Regions from separate parts of the Virgibacillus tibetensis genome, predicted to be linked through region 2. Evidence: riboswitches for the same ligand, from Rfam matches in the RefSeq annotation. Region 2 holds a riboswitch; the other holds the start of a gene.
The links. A riboswitch is a leader RNA that binds a small molecule or an ion and turns the genes downstream of it on or off. The one in region 2 is predicted to bind S-adenosylmethionine.
Positions count from the first base shown of each region.

Region 1: another riboswitch for S-adenosylmethionine. It lies ahead of QGM71_RS15790 (methionine ABC transporter ATP-binding protein); the one in region 2 lies ahead of ssuE (NADPH-dependent FMN reductase).

Region 1 is NZ_JARZFX010000009.1:92,097-98,575, forward strand. Features, by position in the region: gene sufC (Fe-S cluster assembly ATPase SufC) at 9-794, opposite strand; gene QGM71_RS15775 (hypothetical protein) at 1,102-1,272, opposite strand; gene QGM71_RS15780 (MetQ/NlpA family ABC transporter substrate-binding protein) at 1,485-2,309, opposite strand; gene QGM71_RS15785 (methionine ABC transporter permease) at 2,357-3,025, opposite strand; gene QGM71_RS15790 (methionine ABC transporter ATP-binding protein) at 3,015-4,046, opposite strand; SAM riboswitch class I at 4,174-4,285, opposite strand; gene QGM71_RS15795 (thioredoxin family protein) at 4,855-5,169, opposite strand; gene QGM71_RS15800 (toprim domain-containing protein) at 5,240-5,602, opposite strand; gene gcvH (glycine cleavage system protein GcvH) at 5,732-6,115, opposite strand; gene QGM71_RS15810 (arsenate reductase family protein) at 6,192-6,479, opposite strand, start outside.
Region 2 is NZ_JARZFX010000024.1:11,076-25,008, forward strand. Features, by position in the region: gene QGM71_RS20895 (DUF3231 family protein) at 1-29, shown strand, start outside; gene QGM71_RS20900 (MFS transporter) at 83-1,300, shown strand; gene QGM71_RS20905 (YitT family protein) at 1,310-1,921, opposite strand; gene QGM71_RS20910 (hypothetical protein) at 2,209-2,373, shown strand; gene QGM71_RS20915 (hypothetical protein) at 2,432-2,587, opposite strand; gene QGM71_RS20920 (YndM family protein) at 2,594-3,052, opposite strand; gene QGM71_RS20925 (YndM family protein) at 3,254-3,688, shown strand; gene QGM71_RS20930 (endonuclease/exonuclease/phosphatase family protein) at 3,937-4,662, shown strand; gene QGM71_RS20935 (LLM class flavin-dependent oxidoreductase) at 5,340-6,719, opposite strand; gene ssuE (NADPH-dependent FMN reductase) at 6,763-7,314, opposite strand; SAM riboswitch class I at 7,480-7,587, opposite strand; gene QGM71_RS20945 (UPF0182 family membrane protein) at 7,742-10,453, opposite strand; gene QGM71_RS20950 (VOC family protein) at 10,714-11,112, opposite strand; gene QGM71_RS20955 (phosphosulfolactate synthase) at 11,157-11,921, opposite strand; gene QGM71_RS20960 (2-phosphosulfolactate phosphatase) at 11,918-12,610, opposite strand; gene QGM71_RS20965 (phosphoadenylyl-sulfate reductase) at 12,849-13,562, shown strand; gene QGM71_RS20970 (inorganic phosphate transporter) at 13,579-13,933, shown strand, end outside.

The DNA of each region.
Region 1 (6,479 bases), on a different contig from region 2:
CCTAACTACTAAGCTTTTTGCCCCACAGTTACGTCTTCAATACCTAATTCTTCTTTAATCCACTCATATCCTTGAGCTTCGAGTTTCTGAGCAAGTTCTGGTCCGCCAGATTTCACAATACGCCCTTGCATAATAACGTGAACATGATCTGGTGTAATGTAATTTAATAATCGCTGATAGTGAGTAATGATTAAGCAACCAAAGTTCTCATCACGCAGCTTATTTATTCCTTTAGATACTACTTTTAATGCGTCAATGTCCAATCCTGAATCAATTTCGTCTAAAATAGCTATTTCAGGTTTAAGAAGCATTAACTGCAGAATTTCATTACGTTTCTTCTCTCCACCTGAGAATCCTTCATTTAAGTAACGCTGTGCCATATTTTTATCGATTTCCAAGTAATCCAAAACACTATCCATTTCCTTAATGAATTTCATTAAAGAAATTTCGTCGCCTTCTTCACGACGGGCATTGATTGATGAACGCAAGAAGTCAGAAGTTGTCACACCACTAATCTCACTAGGATATTGCATACCAAGAAACAGACCTGCACGCGCACGCTCATCAACTTCCATATCAAGCACGTCGTTACCGTCAAGGGCTACACTGCCCTCAGTAATCTCATACTTAGGATGCCCCATGATTGCGGATGCCAAAGTAGATTTACCTGTCCCGTTTGGCCCCATTACTGCATGGAATTCGCCACCTTTTATTGTAAGGTTTATACCTTTTAATATCTCCTTGCCCTCAATTGATACATGAAGATTCTTAATTTCTAAAGTTGATCCTGCCATATCGATACCTCCAGATACTATTATTATTCTTATTCTTCAAATGGAAATCTTACATCCATTCTCAATTTATTCTCATTACAATCTTAAATCATTTCGAATGTATTATCAACTCTTTTAGACTAAGAACCAATTGCCAGTGAAACTATTGACAAATATATAACCGGAACCGAGTTTCTTCTATAAATATATAGTTTGATCTCACTCGTGGATAAAAGTTTTTTTATAGTTCTTATTTATCGAAAGAGGCAGTCATTTCCAACTAAAAAATACTGATGCTCTTAAAGCCTAAGCATCAGTACCATATCTATTAATTATGAATATAACTGTTTAATTCAGCGGTTAAATGTTTACACTTTTCATAGTCCTTTTGGCGTCTTTGTTCGACCGCAATGCGATTTTCCAACTTTCTCTCATACTCGGCAAAACCCATCTTATGCGATTGCTGCATTGCTCTTTCCATCTCTGGTGTGTAATTCATTTTTATACCACTATTAATAGTGAATCATCCTTTCGATTTGTTTACAATAACAAGGTTATCACAAAGACAATTCCCGTTACAAAGCGGGTATAAACTTCTAATTAAGGATTTTGCAGGGTATGAAATGATTACAATACAATTGCTGCACCAACTCATAAACATTTAACAAATAGCTCGCATATACTATAAAATGCTCTTCATTTGTAAATAATTTAGTTAGTTCCTCCAACTGGAATTACTGCACCTTCGTATGTTTCTAAAATATAGTTTTGAATCTGCTCTGACTGAAGTACCTCGACAAGTTTATTCAATGCTTCATTTTCCTTATCTTCTGAGCGGACTGCAATTACGTTTACATATGGTGATTCTTCTCCCTCTATTATAAGAGCATCTTCAAGAGGATTTAAATCTGCACCGATTGCATAGTTTGTATTAATTACTACTAGTACGTCATCTTCTGTTCCATATATCTCTGGAAGAAGAGCTGGGTCATAATCTGGTGAGAATGTTAAGTTCTTTGGATTTTCTACAATATCATCTAAAGTAGCAGCAGAATTCTCTACATTCTCATCCAGACTAATTAATCCTTCCTTCTCAAACAATGCCAGCACTCTACCATGGTCTGATACTGAATTACTTAGAATTACTTCCGTCCCCTCCTCAATATCATCAATACTGGATAACGATTGTGAATAAACACCAATAGGCTCAATATGAATTCCATCTATATAATCAAGCTCATATCCTGTATCATCTATTGTCTGCTCTAAATAAGGAATATGTTGAAAATAATTAGCATCCAGTTCACCACTTGCAAGGTCATCATTAGGAAGTACATAGTCTTCGTAAGGCTCAATCTCAAGTGTAATTCCTTCATCTTCTAAAAGCGGTTTTGCCTCTTCTAAAACTTCTGCATGCGGAACACTTGATGCGCCCACGGTAATTACATTCTCGTTTGTAGAAGAAGAACTACCCCCACCACAAGCTGCTAATAGTAAAACCAATATTGCCGATACTAAAACTAAGATCTTTTTCATGTTGTAATCTCCTTTAAATTTTTATTGATGATACTGGGTTTTCGAATTTATCTTTTGTCCAATTTACTGGAAATATAATCTCCCAGAAATTGAAAAATAAATACAATGATAACTATTATAATTGAACAAATTAAAACAATTTCAAAATCACGCCGCTGAAAGCCAGAATAGTAAGCGTAGCTCCCTAAACCTCCTGCGCCGATCGCGCCGGCCATAGCAGTATAGCCTATTAAGGCAATTGCTGTAACAGTCAGGCCTGAGATAAGAGCTGGCATAGACTCTGGCAGCAGTACACGGAAAATAATAGTTCGTGTTTTTGCTCCCATAGATTTAGCTGCTTCAACAACTCCTTTATCAACTTCCCTCAATGCAATTTCGACAAGTCTTCCATAGAATGGAGCTGCACCGATAATTAAAGCCGGTAAGGCAGCATTAGGGCCACGGATCGTACCAATCAGGAAATTGGTAAAAGGGAATAGTAATAAAATAAGAATAATGAAAGGAATAGCGCGAAATACATTAACAATGGAAGCTACGATAATATTGATGAATTTATTCTGCCAGATTCCTCCTTTCATTGTCAGAAATAGTAATAACCCCAGTAAGATTCCGAAAATAAATGTACCTGCTAAAGCAATTACAGTCATATATAATGTTTCATAGGTCGCTTCCCAAAGTTTATCGATATTCACTTCTTTTAATAAGTCAGTCAGCATCCCGGATAACCTCCAATTCTACTGAGGTTTCGTCTCTTATAAAGTAAGTTGCTGCATTAACTTCATCAGCTTCTCCCAAAAGTTGAACAAATAAATTCCCATAAGCCCCCCGTTGTGTTTGGGTTATTTTTCCTTGAAGGATATTAATATCTATAGTAAATTTTTTTGCTACCATACTAATCAAAGCTTGATTTGTAGTTTCACCAACAAAATGAAGTCGAACAATTTTCCCTTGATTGTACGTATTAATTAGATGAGTAACACTATCATCTTCTTCATTTGACCCCATTACTTGTTCAACAAATTTCTTTGTTACAGTTTGCTTTGGATGCAAGAATACATCCAAAACATCCCCCTGTTCCACAATTTTCCCTTCTTCCATTACAGCAACCTGATTACAAATTTTACGAATAACATGCATCTCATGTGTAATGAGTATAATTGTTAGTCCGAGCTTTTCATTAATACTGACCAATAAATCTAAAATGGAATTTGTTGTTTCAGGATCCAGTGCAGACGTCGCCTCATCACAAAGCAGTACTTTCGGGTTGTTAGCCAGCGCCCGGGCAATACCAACCCGTTGCTTTTGACCGCCACTAAGTTGTGATGGATAAGCATTCTCTCGTTCAGTAAGGCCTACTAAGTCTATCAGTTCTTTAACCCGTTTTTCACGTTCAGCCTTAGGTACTCCAGCTATTTCTAATGGAAATATAATATTATCTTTTACTGTTCGGGACCATAGTAAGTTAAAATGTTGAAAGATCATTCCAATTTCCTGTCTTGCCAATCGTAGCTGGTTTGCCTTTAACTTAGTAATTTCCTGATTATCAATGGTTATCCGGCCACCTGATGGCTCTTCAAGTCTATTTAACAAACGAATAAAAGTACTTTTTCCTGCACCACTATATCCGATTACTCCGAATATCTCACCTTCTTTTATGTCAAGGGTCAGTTGATCAACAGCTGTAATTGTTTTATTGTCAGTTCTAAATTGTTTACTCAAACCCTCAATTGAAATCAATCCTATACCTCCTAGTGAAAACCTAATTGCACTATATACTACATTATTGTGCCCCAATTAAAAACCAAAAAACGTCTTTCTGTAAGAGAACAGAAAGACGTTAATAATTTAACTGGGTCTTCACGTTCCCTCATCTATCAAAGCATACGCTTTGCAGGAATTAGCACCTTTCAAACTATAGAAGTTTGAAGGTTGCCGCGGGTTCGTAGGGCCAGTCCCTCCACCGCTCAAGATAAGAGATATTATTTAATTTATGTTCGATAGATACGATCATAGCATGCTATATTTCAACTGTCAACGAAAAAATTTATAGTTTAATCCAGGCTCTTTTCGTAATGACTGCTGCTTTTAATTGTCATAGTTGATATAAAAGACGAAGTAATGAAAATTTGAATTCATGACACATTTTCTCTTTCTAATGATGTTGAGCGCTTCATTTCGCTCCGGCAGAATACTTCGCTTTCCATGGGCACGGCCTCAGCCTCCTCAGAAGCAAAGAACGCGTATCCGGGGTCTTCAGACACGTGCTGTTCCCATAGGATAAGGAATGCTTCAGTGAAATTTCCTCGCACGAAGAAAATCACTTTATATTTTCGAGGAGTCTGCGTATTCTGCCTACGCTGATAAAGATTTCTTGATTAACAATTAGTTATAGTCCATAAAATCAACGTTTCATGTGTGTCTTTTCACCCTAAAAAGAAAGTTATACTAGCTACGGAAAAATGCAAAACTCCTCGAAAAATACATCCACTTTTTTCAGCAACACTTTTCACTTAATAACAACAATCTTTTTAGAAGGAGCCTTATTCTAAACCTTTACGAATAATTCCGGCTTATATTTCATCAAATAGCTATATATATTTGCAATAGATTGAAACGCATATACTTTTTCCTTTATTTCATTATCCTTTTTAATCAGTAGGCATGGAACACTCTCCACTTGATTGGCCTGCATAAACTCGGGGTATAGTGAAGCATTCATTTCATAAAAAACACCCTGTTTATGAACGGATTCAATTTTTTCGAGCATTGTCCTAGCCAAACCGCATGTACCGCAAAAAGGAGTATAAATATATAATAAATAATTCTCTTGGTTTAATTGTTCATCTTTAATTTGTTGCAATAATACCACCCTAAACTAGTAGAAAAACTCGGCTTCTTACCATTGAGGCAAAAAGCAAGGCTTTAAATTATTAAATCTCTTTGAGTAAAAATATCGGGTTAACTTCAATGCGTCTGCTTATCAAGGCTGCAGCCAAAATATGTTCAGGGGTCGTTGCAACCTCACGATACTCACTGCTAACATAAATATGATCAGCATGTGGAAGCTCTCGGGCAAGTTGCTTACGAAGTTTAATCCCTGATTGATCTTCATCTACAAAGATAAAAACTTCCTTATCGTCTAAATCATATGTTTCCAAAAGCTCATCAAAACGTTCTACTCCAAGAGTGCCATTTGTACACACTATTGTTACATCATCCGTAATAACCCTTTTGATTTGCCTCTTATCGGTTAAACCCTCTACAATAATAACTTTTTCTGGTTCATGTGTCATCATCATATAACACCCCTAAGGAAAGAAGAAGTTTAATTAATGCTTTAGTATATGATCTAAACAAGGCTGACTATACAACCTTTTCTAAAGTTGTACGCCAGCCCTCATAGTAATTACTCTTATTATTAATTAATCTTCGTTAATAACTTCTTCGTATTGTGCTGCTGACAATAGCTCATCAATTTCTGACTCATCTGAAGGTTCTACAACAACCATCCACGCATTTTCATAAGGTGATTCGTTTACAAACTCTGGATTGTCCTCCAGCTCTTCGTTTACTTCAACAATCTTCCCACTGATCGGAGCATATAATTCAGAAACAGTTTTAACCGATTCTACACTTCCAAATGGTTCATCTGCTTCCATTTCATCTCCTACCTCTGGTAGTTCAACGAATACGATGTCGCCTAGTTCAGATTGTGCAAAATCTGTAATACCGATACGTACTTTATCGCCTTCTTTTTTAACCCATTCATGTTCCTCTGAATATAAAAGATCTTTTGGTAAGCTCATTGTTATCCCTCCATTAACTAATTCCAATATAACTATACAATTAATACACTTTTTTTTCTAGTGTTACACCTTAGTTTTACAACCAATTTTCTTGAAATGTATCTTCTTTGAAACCAACTGTCACTTTTTGCCCATCTGTTGCGATTGGACGCTTTATAAGCATTCCATCAGTAGCTAAAATCTCTGCCATTTCGTTTGTATCTGCATCTTTAATTTTGTCTTTTATATTTAATTCACGGTATTTCTTTCCACTCGTATTGAAGAACTTTTTAGCAGGCAAACCGCTTTTCGCGATTAAATCTTGAAGTTCTTCCTTAGATGGTGGATTTTCCACAATATGTATGCTCGTAAAATCTACATCATT
Region 2 (13,933 bases):
TTGTTTCTCCGCCAATAAACATTAAATAAACTAAGTCTGCATCCAAGGAGTGGAGAAAAAATTGAAATCCAAAAAGAAGGGTATGGTAATTGCAGCAATTGGATCCATTCCTCTTATTATGACATTGGGTAATTCCATGCTCATTCCAATATTCCCTAAAATGAAATCCTCTTTAGACCTCTCCCAAATGCAGGTCAGCTTAACCATTACTGTTTTCTCCATTGCAGGGGCTATATGTATCCCCGTGGTCGGATATCTTTCAGACCGTTTTTCAAGAAAAGTAATCATCATCCCCTCACTAATCTTATTTGGACTTGGTGGATTGCTTGCGGGACTTGGGGCTGCTTTTTTCTCTAATTCCTATACATGGATCATCATTGGAAGGATTATTCAAGGCATTGGCGCAGCAGGAACAGCACCTATTGCGATGGCATTAACAGGAGACTTGTTCAAGGGAGGCGAACAAAGTCGTGTTTTGGGGGTTTTTGAAGCATCCAATGGACTCGGCAAAGTTTTATCACCAATAATCGGTTCACTTATTGCATTAATTGTTTGGCATCTTGTCTTCTTTGCATTTCCTCTGTTTTCAATCATCTCCCTATTATTGGTGTGGTTTTTCGTAAAAGAAAAAAGTAATCGGCAAGCGCCTCCTCCCTTTCCTAAATATGTAAGAGGATTATTAAGTGTCTTTAAGCATGAAGGACGCTGGTTGTTTACAACATATCTTGCAGGAGGGACCGTCTTATTTACATTATTTGGTATTTTATTTTATTTATCCGATATATTGGAGTCAAAACATTCTATTGAAGGGGTACTGAAGGGACTTATTTTAGCTCTACCTTTACTTGTCATGGTATCCACATCTTATATAACGGGGAGTAAGATCGGAAAAAACCTGGAAAAAATGAAAAAGCTGGCTGTTCTCGGTTTTTTACTTATGACGATTTCATTTGGATTACTCGTTATGTTTGAAAAGATTGTTCTGTTTCTCATTGTGCTTGCTCTCAGCAGTGTAGGTGCCGGGCTTATTTTGCCATGTGTAAACAGTATTATTACAGGAGCTGTCGGAAAAGAACGTAGAGGATTTGTTACTTCTTTATACGGATCTGTCCGGTTTCTTGGGGTTGCACTTGGTCCACCGGTTTTTACCCGCTTAATGGATTGGTCAAGGACTGGTATGTTTTTAACTATAGCTGCCTTTACATTAATCGTCGGTCTCCTTGTATTGACTTTGCTCCATGTAAAAGGAAAAGACGGGACAGATAATAAACAAACAGCTGTCCGTTACAAATATCTGTAGAAGGCTAAATTATGGCTTCTTTCGCCAACCTAATGTGTAACTTTGATGGAAAGTCACCTGGCATATAAGGTCAATTATTCTTGTAGATATCCACTGACTAGTAAGTGCCAGTAGAATAATTTTCCAGTCAATGATTACTGCTGTAATTAAAAAAATGCAACAATTGATCCAAAACAGAGGTTGTCCTGGCGAAATATTTTTCCCAGATGCAATTATAAGGGCAATTACACCTACTCCCCCATTGGATACACCTTGACGCATAAGAAGTCCAATTCCTGTCCCAAGAAGAACAGAACCAAATACAAGATCGTAGAAAATATTTCGATTCGGGATATGTATTTGTTCAAATAATTGAATCGAAATGGATGTCACCGTAATTCCAATAATGGTCCAAAGCGTAACGCGTTTACCAAGGTATGTTACCGCAAGCAAAAGCATGGAAAAGTTGACAATCCAAAGTCCTATCCCCATATCCATGTTAAACCAGTAATTTAACAGCACAGCTATCCCGCCTGCCCCACCCGATGGTATAAAATGAGGAAATAAAAATAGTCCCATTCCCAATCCCTGAATAGCACCTCCCGCGACAACTAGTCCATTTTTTATCATGAATTGTTTCATGGGCCCCCTCCTAATTCACACCATACAGTACAGCTATTGGACAGCTCTCCCTCCTAATCTTATTCAAGTTACACTGCAATAATGCTAACAATCAGATTCACATGAACTTGTTAAATAGTTATCAATCTATATGGCAGTTGATTGATTGTTTATTTAGTAAATTTCCGTTTTAAAAATAACAATTCGGGAAATATAAGCTGAGTTAGATAAAGGAGAGAAGCCTATTTTGATTACGTTGAAGAGGCACGCGGTAGGGTGCTAAAATTTGTTTTAGGAGGAATAAGAAAATGGATAAAAGAAAAGGATCTTCACATAAAAATAAGAATGCCGCTCCTGGTATCGACGAGGAGGATTCATATGGAACAAAAGCAACTAATTCCGAAATACAAAAAGGTGATTCAACGAGAGTTACGAGGCTTATCAACGATGAATTAGATCCAAGTGGAGATTAACTTGAAAAAGGCATACTCCCTTATCGAACATTTTAGGGAGTATGCTTTTTGTTAGAGATCAATCGTATATTTCATCGGCATTTTTATAGCGTAGTTTTTCTGAGAGAACTGTCTCTTTTCCATTTTTATTGTTTGCTTGCTGATTACGCTCTTTTTTCTTACTTTTGCTTGTCTGAGACTGATTAGGATTATCTTTATTATTTTCATAATGCATAAGCCTTCACCTCCCCTTCTTTTCGCTGTATGCTTTACCATCAAAAATCTTTTGTCCATCGGTTTCTTCTGCAAATTCGGTCTGTAACTGATTCACTTTTCTATGATCTTTCCGACTATAAGCAGAAAACTGGTTTACAATGTAGCCATGAATAAATGGTTCACATGCAGTGATAAAAAAAGCAGCTAACAAGGAAGTGGTAATAACAGGATAGTCACCGCCACCGAATAACCCCCCTGCTATCCAAAGAGATAGGAATGCTAATGGAAAGTCTGCAATTGTAGCTGTCATATTGCCAAATTTACGAAGAATAAACAAGTCACCAATTAGATATGCTAGTCCCGTTACAAGGAAACTAATTAAGAGCAAATCTGTAGAAGTGAAGAAAGTAAAAATCCCCAGTATAGCAAAAATCGTAAATGATATTACCAGAAATTTTATCCCCAGTACTTTAAGATGTCCCATAGATGAATCCGTCCTTTCTGCTATTAGTATTAGTTAATTCACTCAAAATAACAGGATTCACGAAAATTAATAGCAAACTAACCTGAGAATATCAATAAAATGCATAACGTAATCTACTTCAGACAAAATACTAATGAGATAGTGTAAGGATTCGCCATAAATCAACAGATGCACAAAAATAGAAAAGGGATGTGAACTACTATGGAACATGTAAAGGCTTTAGCGATAAAATTCATCGCATTTTTTGTTGTAGTATTCTCTGTGTTTGTGATTTTCAGCAGTGCTACTATCACAAGTCTATTTTGGATAAGCATCCTTCTCACAGGTGTATCCTACGTTATTGGAGACTTGCTAATACTACGAAGATACGGAAACCTCACAGCAACAATAGCAGATTTCCCTTTAGCATTTATTATACTTTGGGCATTAGGAGGCTTGTTTATAGGCGCTGGATTCCCACTAATAACCGCTTCATTATTTGCGGCAGTCTTTATTACTGCTTGTGAGCCATTTATTCATGCATTTATAATAAACAGCTTTGCAAATGAACGAAAAGAACGACCTGCTACAAACCAACTACAAACCGAATATTCAGAGGAAATCGATGTTGAACCGACAGATGAGCTGGACAGGTAAACCACATTTACGAGTGAGGAGTTCAGCGCGAGCCCAGCGAAAAGTTCAGCCAGTTTTGATGCCCAAACGGTTGATCGCTGAATAAACCCGGTTGAACGCGGGATAAAGCTGAAAAGCGCGGGATAAATTGGTCCCACCGCGGGAATATGCATGTCGAACGCTGGATTAAGTGGAGCGATCGCTGAATGAAAACAGGGGCAACGATCAAACACTTAAATTAAGGATGTTACCTGAGGAGCGTGAATATAATGGAAATTAAAGTGATGACCTATAATATTCACCATGGAAAAGGAATGGATAAAAAAGTAGATCTTTATAGAATTGCTGAAATAATTGAAAAAAGTGATGCAGATATTATAGGTCTTAATGAAGTGGATAAGCACTATTCCAAACGTAGCCACCATCAGGATCAGGTTAGGTGGCTTGCAAATCATTTGGATATGGATTATGCTTTTGCTCCCTCAGTCTCACTGACGGTCAGGAATTCAGTAACTGTAAGACAATATGGAAATGCCCTCTTGTCACGTTTTCCAATTTTAAACACAAAAACACTTCCGTTTGATGTTGCATCCCGACTGATCGAAGGAAGGTCAATACTTGATGTAACCCTTCAACTAAACGAAAAACTACTTCAAGTAAATGTAACTCATTTTAGTTTGAATCCGTTTCTTCAACGAATGCAAACGAATTTTTTGGTGAACCAAGTTAATAATTATGTTCATCCCCTAATTATCTTAGGTGATTTTAATATGAAGCCTGGTTCAAGAGGTTGGAAGAAATTGATCTGTGAATTTTCCGATGGGTGGTATATTGCAGGAAATGGTAAAGGAAGTACTTATCCATCACTCCGACCGAGATCGAGGTTAGATTACATATTTTCCTCTCCCAGTATTGAAGTTATTAATACGGAAATAATAACAAAACTACCTCATGCCTCTGATCATTTACCAGTTAAAGCGCATCTTCGTATTTAAAAGAACCACCCTAGAATTTTATGGAAATGCAAAGTGAATACATGGTAATAGGTGCTAAGCTTGGCGATGTATTTAAAAACGAAAGTTCTCCAATACATATAGGCGGTGCCAGTCATGGATGATTGCATAAACAAGATTTTTTGTATTCATAGCAGTTATCGGAACAGATTCCGTTCCGAACATACGCGTACTTTAGATAGTAAAGAATCGATTATTTCTTTAATTAAATAGCTTTCCTTCTAGTTAAAAGAGGTTGGAACAAAAGAGGAATTATTCAGGAAAATTCGAACATTAACGCCTGAGCAAATGTATCGCTTCGGCAAAATACTCCGCTTTCCGTGGGCACGGCTTCAGCTAACTGTGTGAAGAAGAGCACTTCACACAGTGGATCTTCAGCTCGTGCTGTTCCCACAGGAGTCTGCGTATTTTGCCTACGCTAAGTTCCAATTGTTCAGATTCTCATTCTTCCCATTTAGTTATGTCCCAACCTCTTTTCCTTCATTAAAAGATCGTTTCGTTTTCTATGAAAAATAGAGTTTTGTGATAGGTATCAAAACCCGTTATTCATCCCGTGGTTTCTTTCCTCCCTAGGGACTGAATAGACAAAGGTTAAGGATACAGGGCTCTTTTTTCAAAGAAGTGCAACTACTAGTCAGCATGCCAGTTTCATAAGGTAATTACTGTTTTGCCAACACCTCTTTTGTCCTTTTTCCCGGATGATGATCTGGCAATTCCTCGCCACGACCAAACAGATTATCTCTTAATGTAGTTCCTTCATACTCTTTTTGAACCAAACCTCTTTCTTGTAGAATTGGTACTACATATTCAATGAAGTCTTTAAACGTGCCGGGAGTTATTGCATAGGCAATATTAAATCCATCCACTCCAGCTTCATTAACCCATTCCTCCATCGTATCGGCAATTTGTTCGGGTGATCCGACAGCATAGGCGCTCATGCCGCCAATACCTACAAAGTTCTTGATCTCTTCAACTGTCCATTGTTTATTAGGGTCTATTTTTGTAAAACCTTCAAGCGCTGAACGAATCGAATCATTCTCTATATAACTGATAACCTGATCTGAGTCATATTCGGATAAATCTATTCCGGTCCAACCACCAAATAAAGCTAATGCTCCTTCATGGCTGATATGATTCTTATACTCATTATATTTCGCATGAGCTTCTTCTTCCGTTCTGCCGACGATCGGTGTAAACATCGTAAGAATTTTGACTTCTTCTTGTGATCTCCCAGTTTTCTCGATATCATCCCGCAGCCGTTTAACCGTCTCTTTAGCTACGGTTAATGTTGGTGAACCAATAAAAACACATTCTGCGTTTTCAGCTGCAAATGCACGACCTTTCGCAGATGCTCCCGCTTGATAAATGACAGGTGTCCGTTGGAGTGATGGCTCGCTTAAATGGGCGCCAGGGACTTTAAAGTATTTCCCTTCATGATGAATATCATGTACTTTGCTGGGATCAGTGAAAATACCGTTTTCTTTATCCAACTTAACTGCATCCTTTTCCCAGCTTCCTTCCCATAGTTTATAGCACACATCCAAGTATTCTGCCGCTAAATCATACCGCTCATCATGTTTCATTTGATCTTCCAAACCCATATTAACTGCTGCACTTTTCAGGTAGGAGGTGACAATGTTCCAGCCCACACGTCCCTTCGTCAAATGATCTAATGTAGTCATCCTGCGAGCAAATGGATAGGGATGCTCATGCGTAACTGAAGCTGTCACACCAAATCCGAGATGCTTTGTTACTGCAGCCATTAACGGTACAACTAATAACGGGTCATTAACTGGGGATTGTGCCCCCTGACGCACTGCTGCATCTCTTGATCCTTCATAAACATCATACGTACCCAGCACATCTGCAATGAAAACAGCATCAAATCGTCCTTTCTCCAATGTTTTAGCAAGTTCAATCCAATACTCGCTATCTTTATAACGGTGGGACTCATCTTCCGGATGGGTCCATAAGCCCGGAGACTGATGACCAGCACAGTTCATATCAAAAGCATTCAAATAAATTCTTCTTTTTGCCATATTATTTTTCCTCCTTTAGGTTATTGTTCATGTTTACAGATACTTAGTAAGTTGATGAGACTACCGGATTTTGATTGTTTACTAATTCGAGAAAGTAATAAAGCTGCTTTTTTGTACGTCCTAATAGATCCTCATCTATAATTGGATTTTTCTTATTTTTATCTATTTGACTATCAAGTAAGTAAAGTCCTTTTAAATTATGGCCTTTTAATGTTGCCAGCACTGGTTTCAATGTATACTCAAGCGCCAGGAGGTGGGACATACTTCCGCCTGTCATTAATGGTAATACTGGCGTATGTTGCAACACATCCTGTGGGAGTACATCAATTAATGCTTTGAGAACTCCAGAATAAGCGCCTTTATAAACCGGAGATCCAACAATAACTCCTCTAGCATTCTGTATTAATGTCGCAATTTCTTTGATAGCCGGACTTTCAAAATTCCCCTGAAATATGTCTTTATGTGGTGCATCTTTTACGGAAATATGACTTACCTTGAAATTTTCATCTTGAATTAAGTCTCCTAAGTATTTCAGCACTTTATCAGACCGGGAATATTCAGAGGGACTTCCTGATAAAATAACGATGTCACTCATGACGATCAACCTTTCTTTTCGCAATTTTTTATAGTCGTGTTCTAATTCGATGTGTCATTTTTTCACTGGACTTCTTGAACTAGCTATGCCTAACTGTATATTTCCACAAAATAGCCCCCTTTTCTTTAATGAGAAAAGAGGGCTGTTCCATTTTAGTTATTTCCACTCTTATCTCTCAAGAATTGCTCCCGCTGGAATTAGCACCTTTCTGACATATGTCAGAGGTTGCTGAAGCTTCATAGGGCCAGTTCCCTCAGCTTCTCTTGATAAGAATATTTAATTATTAGATATAGTGTATTCGAATTAATCCGATAAATCAAGTATGAATTTAGAATTAACTTAAAATTGCCAATAACATATTCAATATATTACAGTCCATACAACGAACAAAAGCGCTCCAACTAACTGGAGCGCCTTCCTATAATACTTATTCAACTTCGCTTAACATATTTTCTATTTCAGTCATAATCTCTCCAGCTTCTTCCCAGTTTCCTTGAGATAATGCATTCTGATAAGCATTAAACAAATCCGAGAACTCGAGTAGCGTTTCTTCTGCACCAGTAATGACCTGTACTGGATCTTCTGTTCCCTCAGCAGCTTCTTCATCCACTTCAACTTGCACTTCTGGGTCAATCAGTGCGAGCATCCGCTCAAGGGCAATGTCAAAGTTTTCTTCCATTACAATATGATCTTCATATGCAATGACAATTTGTTTAACTTCAGGTAGTGATGTTGCATTGGATGATTCAATATAAATCGGTTCTACATACATGACCGTATCCTCAATTGGAATTGCTAACAGATTTCCCCGTATAACCTCTGATCCGCCTTGTGACCATAAATTCAACTGTTGGGAGATCGTACTGTCCTGATTTATCCGGTTCTCTATTTGTTGCGGTCCATACACATTTTTTTGTTTAGGGAACTGGTAAACAAACAGTTCTCCATAATTATCTCCATCATTCCGAACACCCATCCACGCAACCATGTTTTGACGATTTCTTGGCGTATATGGCATCATAAGAATAAATTCTTCTTCATCATATTCAGGTAACTTCATGGTGATATAGTAAGGTTCAACGTCTACGTCTTTATTGAAATATTTTTCAGTGGGAAATTGCCAAAAATCTTCCCGATTATAGAATACTTCTAAATTAGACATATGATATGTTCCAAACATAGCAGCCTGGATGGAAAACAACATTTCAGGATAACGGAAATGCGCTTGCACATCTTCTGGTATCTCTTCCGTAAATAAATCAGGGAATATATTCTGATAGGTTTGCAGCAATGGCTCATCCGGATCTACAATATAAAAATCCACTTCCCCAGTATAAGCATCAATGACTACTTTTACCGAATTTCGAATATAATTTTCATTGCCTTTATGTGACTCTGCATATGGATAACGTTCGGCCGTTAAATAAGCGTCTATAATCCAAGCAAGACTGCCATCATCCCTGACAAAAATATATGGATCTTGATCATATTGGAAAAACGGTGCGATTCGCTTTACCCTCTCCATAATATTACGTGTCTCCAGCAATTGGCTTTCCTCCGTTATTTGGTCAGACACCAGCATTCTGAAAGAGCCTTCACTCAAGGAAAACAACAGCCGATTGATCCCAGCTAAAGGAATTCCTGAATCTCCTTCAAAACGGGAGGAGATGTTTTCATCACCTGACGGGTAATCAAATTCATCAACTTTTGTCCCAACAATAACATTTCCATAAGGTTCTTCGCCAAAGTAAATCTGTGGACGCGTTATATCCAGCACGCCTTTTGGCGGCAGATTGCTCAACATATATTCGGGTTGACCCTGCCTGGTAACCTTATTAACATGACTCATCGCCACCCCGTACCCATGGGTATATCTCAAGTTTTGGTTAACCCATGTTTGTGCCTGTGATGGCAGGTCTCCTGTACTTAATTCTCTTGCACCAATAAAGACCTGCTCGTACTCTCCATCAATTTCATAACGATCAATATCAATATCATTAAATCGATAATACGTACGAAATGTCTGCAGTTGATTATATATATCGAGCAATGGTCTTGAATCATTAACTCGTACGTTATCAATAGTCAGTTGATTTCGCTCGATCATTTCTGCGTCCAGGGAATCATTACCCGGGTGTTCTTTTTCTTCGATACGATCTAAATCATAAGCATCCCTCGTAAAAGAAAGGTTATGCTCCAGATAAGGGGTTTCTTTAGAGAATTCATTAGGTGAAACAACATAATTCTGTACAAGTGCGGAAGTTATTTGACCTGCTATTACCAGTACCAAGTAAACAACTACTGGAACAGCCATCGAAACTAACTTTCCACGGTTCAGTGAAATGATCATCCAAATCGTTCCAATGATTGCTGCAGCTGCCAGAATATACGATTTCGGAATATTAATAAGCTGGTCTGTATAACTTAAGCCATGCACTACACTCTCCTGAAATATATTCACATTATTTGTCAAAAGCGTGCCATATGGCGCCAATAGATGCAGGCCAGCCAGAAGCAAGCCAATGAATCCAAGTGTTATGCCCATGTGCAGCTGGGCTGAACGGCTCATTCGGTACATATTGAAAACAGAATAAGCACCTGCCTCCAGAATCAAGAAGAAGATACTAAAGCCAAGCAAGAGATAAATAACAAACTCTACAAATGGCAGGATAAATAAATAGAATGAAATATCCATGTTAAAATAAGGATCGGTTTCACCAAATGTTGCATGATTCAGTAATTTCAGGAATGGCTCCCAACCTATCCCCTGCACAATACTGCTGCCAATTGCTCCAATAAATAGTGCAGCAGCAAATATGATAAGATTACTCATTTTCCGGTTCAGTACAACTGGTGGCAGCTGGTGCTGGTCGAAATGATTAATATATGACTTTCGTATCCATGAAAGTGTTAAATAACTAAGTGCAAAAAACAGGAAAAACCCTATAGCACCAAGCAATACTTTACTTCCCAAAATAGTAGTATACACATCACTAAAGCCAAGTGTACTCATCCATATGTAATCTGTGATCCAATCAAAAGCGAATAAGGACAAAATAAAGAGTAATACCAGGATACCCAGTATAACGCCGATCCGATTACCGATCCGCTTCCACTTCTCAATTTGTTTTACATTCATTTTTTCTCTAAAATCCAAATGGTCAACCCCCTATGAAACTAGTATTATCCTTATCTATGATAACAGAAATCCGGAATACTTTCTTTCCCCAGATAAATCCAGCAGTATTTTTTTGCAAACAGTAAATCAGCATATCAATAACCTGAATAGAAATGGAGAGAACCAAACAGTGTGGTCCCCTCCTGCAGCTAATTTATCTCCATCCATCTTTATATTTTATCGCCTGATCAGGAGGTATTTCTCAACTAATCCAAATTACGTTAATAAGCCATTACAGGGTCATGATAATACTTGAATTCCAATAAGTTATTAGCTGGGTCCACCAGGAAAAATGTCATATGTTCCTCTTGTTTTCCTTCAAAACGTATCATTTGTTCTTTAAAAAATGGTAATTTTTCTCTAATTGCACATTTCAGCGCCTGATCATATTCTTCCTTATCCAAAAAGGTAACCCCAAAATGACGTGGATACATTTGAGGCATTTCATCTATACTATCTGGGTTTAAATGACAAACTACCTGGTCACCAAAAAAATCAAATGTTACCCGATCATTATATCTTCTTGCCATTCTGCATCCCAATTTTTCATAAAAGTCTGCAGTTTCATCCAACTCCTTACATGGGATCGCTAAATGAAACACTTTATTTGTTTCTCTCATACCAATTCCTCCTCGAAAAAAATGAGCCTTAGTTAGCTTAACTTCTACACATCCAGATAAAACGTGTCCGATCGCAACCCTAAACGTAATGTTTCTAAAGAAATAACATCTGATAAAGGAATATTGGCAAGATTGACATTCGAACCCACTTGTTGAATAAAAAAAGTTTGCATTGCTTTAGTTGGCGCTTCAAAAATTAACTGTTCAAACGAAATACCAGAATCCGTGAGTTGTTCAAAAATGTCTGTTCGCACTTTTCCGTCTTCCTGACATATTCCACCAGTACCACTTTCTCTCGCTTCTGTGATCACTTTCTTTGCACCGGCCTCCATATCCTCATGAATGTATTCAATCCATTCAGCTGAACTCTGATCCCTGGATTTGGAAGCATCTTTATTGCCCACTTCGCTAAAAACTGTAAATTCTGTTGCAAAATCGCGGATGAACCTTGCTTTATTTGTATTGGATAGTGCCACAGTCCCGTTGGAAATCTCAATATAGTTACAGTTAAATTGCTTGCAGTAGTTATAAAAGTCATCTATTTTATCCTTATTTAAAAACTTTTCAAATAACGTTCCCCCAAAAAAATACTCAACATTATGAACACCCAGATAATCTATCTTTTGCTGTATAAAAGTTGTTACAAGTGACGTACCCCAACCAAATTTAACGAAATCAATATAGTCACTTGCGCTGTTAATAGTATCCTTGAATAAATTCAACGGCGCTCCATTGTCAATTAAGACAGTTAACCCTTTATCTCTTGGCTTCACTTCCCTTGCTGGTAAAATTAACTCTGGCTTCATCATTTATAGACCCTCTCAATCATCGGAATTTTACACGTCTTATTTATTTTCATTACGAAATCTGAATGCAGCTCCCTTAAACAATAATCAACATCCACTGATGCAAATGCATCATTCTCCATGTCAAAAAATTTATCAGCCACATGGGAGTGTCTAATTCTTTCTATTGCTTTCTGAGAAGAAACAGCATTTGAGTCTTCTAGTATTGCTTTAATATACTCGGCACAAGCAAGATCGTCATCCCCGCTCGGATGGGATGCGATGATATGAATGGTTTTCTTTCTTCCATCCACCAATTTCTTTTTAATAAATTCTGCTGTGTTTCTCGCATTTGTAAATCCAGTAACAAAGAGGTGTTTTGATTGCAAACAATTTAAGGTAGCTCGAACACCATTAGTTGTCTTTTGAATCAGTGTTTTTCGGAAAAGATTTTCTTTACTTACTTTATATGGAGAATTATCTAAATCAAAGCCCTCTATGGCCAGGCCATCCTCCTCACCAGCCAACAGATAATCAGGTTTTTCCTCTTTCAGTTGAAAGGCCTGCTTCGTTGTTTCTGCAAGAAATATGCAGGAAGCCCCATTTATAAAGGCATAATGAGCAACTGTAAATGCACGAATAACATCAATTACAATCGTAATATCGGCAGAGATCGGTGGAGATTTTCTGCCCTGATATATAGTGATCTGCATCGGCATATCCCCTATCTGCAATTTTAGGATTTCCTGCTCGCGAGGAACATACACCATGTATATTCGCCCAGTACATATTCGTTACATACCCTAGTAAATCTTCTATTTTCAATGAAATGGGCTCTTACTCCTTTAACACTATGCTGTTCAACTGAATACATTTACTTTAGGGCGAATACCTATATAAATTCTTTCGAAAAAAATATATTGGAAATTCAGAATAAAGTGAGGGGAAGATATGGAGAGCGAACTGACCTACGATAGATGGGATCACCACTTACAGGCACAAATAAATAACAATCCAGGAGATTTTATGGAGGTAATTAAGTGGGCCTTTGATACCTATAGAGAAAGAATAATATATTCCTGCAGCTTTGGAGCAGAGGGGATAGTTCTCATTGATTTAATTTATAAAGTGAATCCATATGCAACTGTAGTCTTTCTGGATACGGATTTGCACTTTAAAGAAACCTATTCCCTAATTGATGAAGTGAAACTAAGCTATCCGAAACTTAACATAAAAATACTCAAATCCTCTTTAACATTAGATCAACAAGCAGTTAAATATGAAAGCAAGTTATGGGAACACAAGCCAAACCTGTGCTGTCACCTCAGAAAAATAGAACCCTTGGAAAAGGAGCTGAAAAATGCAGATGCCTGGTTTTCCGGATTACGGAGAGAACAATCGATCAGCAGACAAAACACAGAATATGTAAATAAAGATGAACGGTTCAAACGAGTGAAGATATGTCCCCTAATTCACTGGAAATGGGATGATGTCTGGGAATATATTAAACTGAATAACCTCCATTATAATGAATTGCATGATAAAAATTACCCCAGTATTGGTTGTGAGATGTGCACCCTCCCAGTAACAGGCGATGATCAAAATACCCGGTCTGGCAGATGGGCAGATTTTGAAAAAAAAGAGTGTGGGCTCCACCAAGCTTAAGTAGGAGCTGTTTACATTGATAATTATAATCCTCTTATTTCTAACAGCCTTCTTTTTCGCTGTAAATATTGGGGCGAGTGGTGCTGCGGCTTCGATGGGAATTGCCTACGGGTCAGGCGCAATAAAAAATAAGCGATTAGCATTAGCTATTTGTGCTATTGGCGTGTTCCTCGGGGCTGCAATTGGTGGAGGAGAAGTCGTGAAAACACTTGGCTCGGAAATCATTCCGGAAAGCATCGTATCTGCTCAGGTTGCGCTCATCATCCTTAGTTCTGCCTCGGTTTCTCTGTTTATTGCAAATCTAAGCGGTATCCCGCTTTCTACAAGTGAAGTTACCGTTGGCGCAGTAGTAGGTGTTGGCATTGCATTTA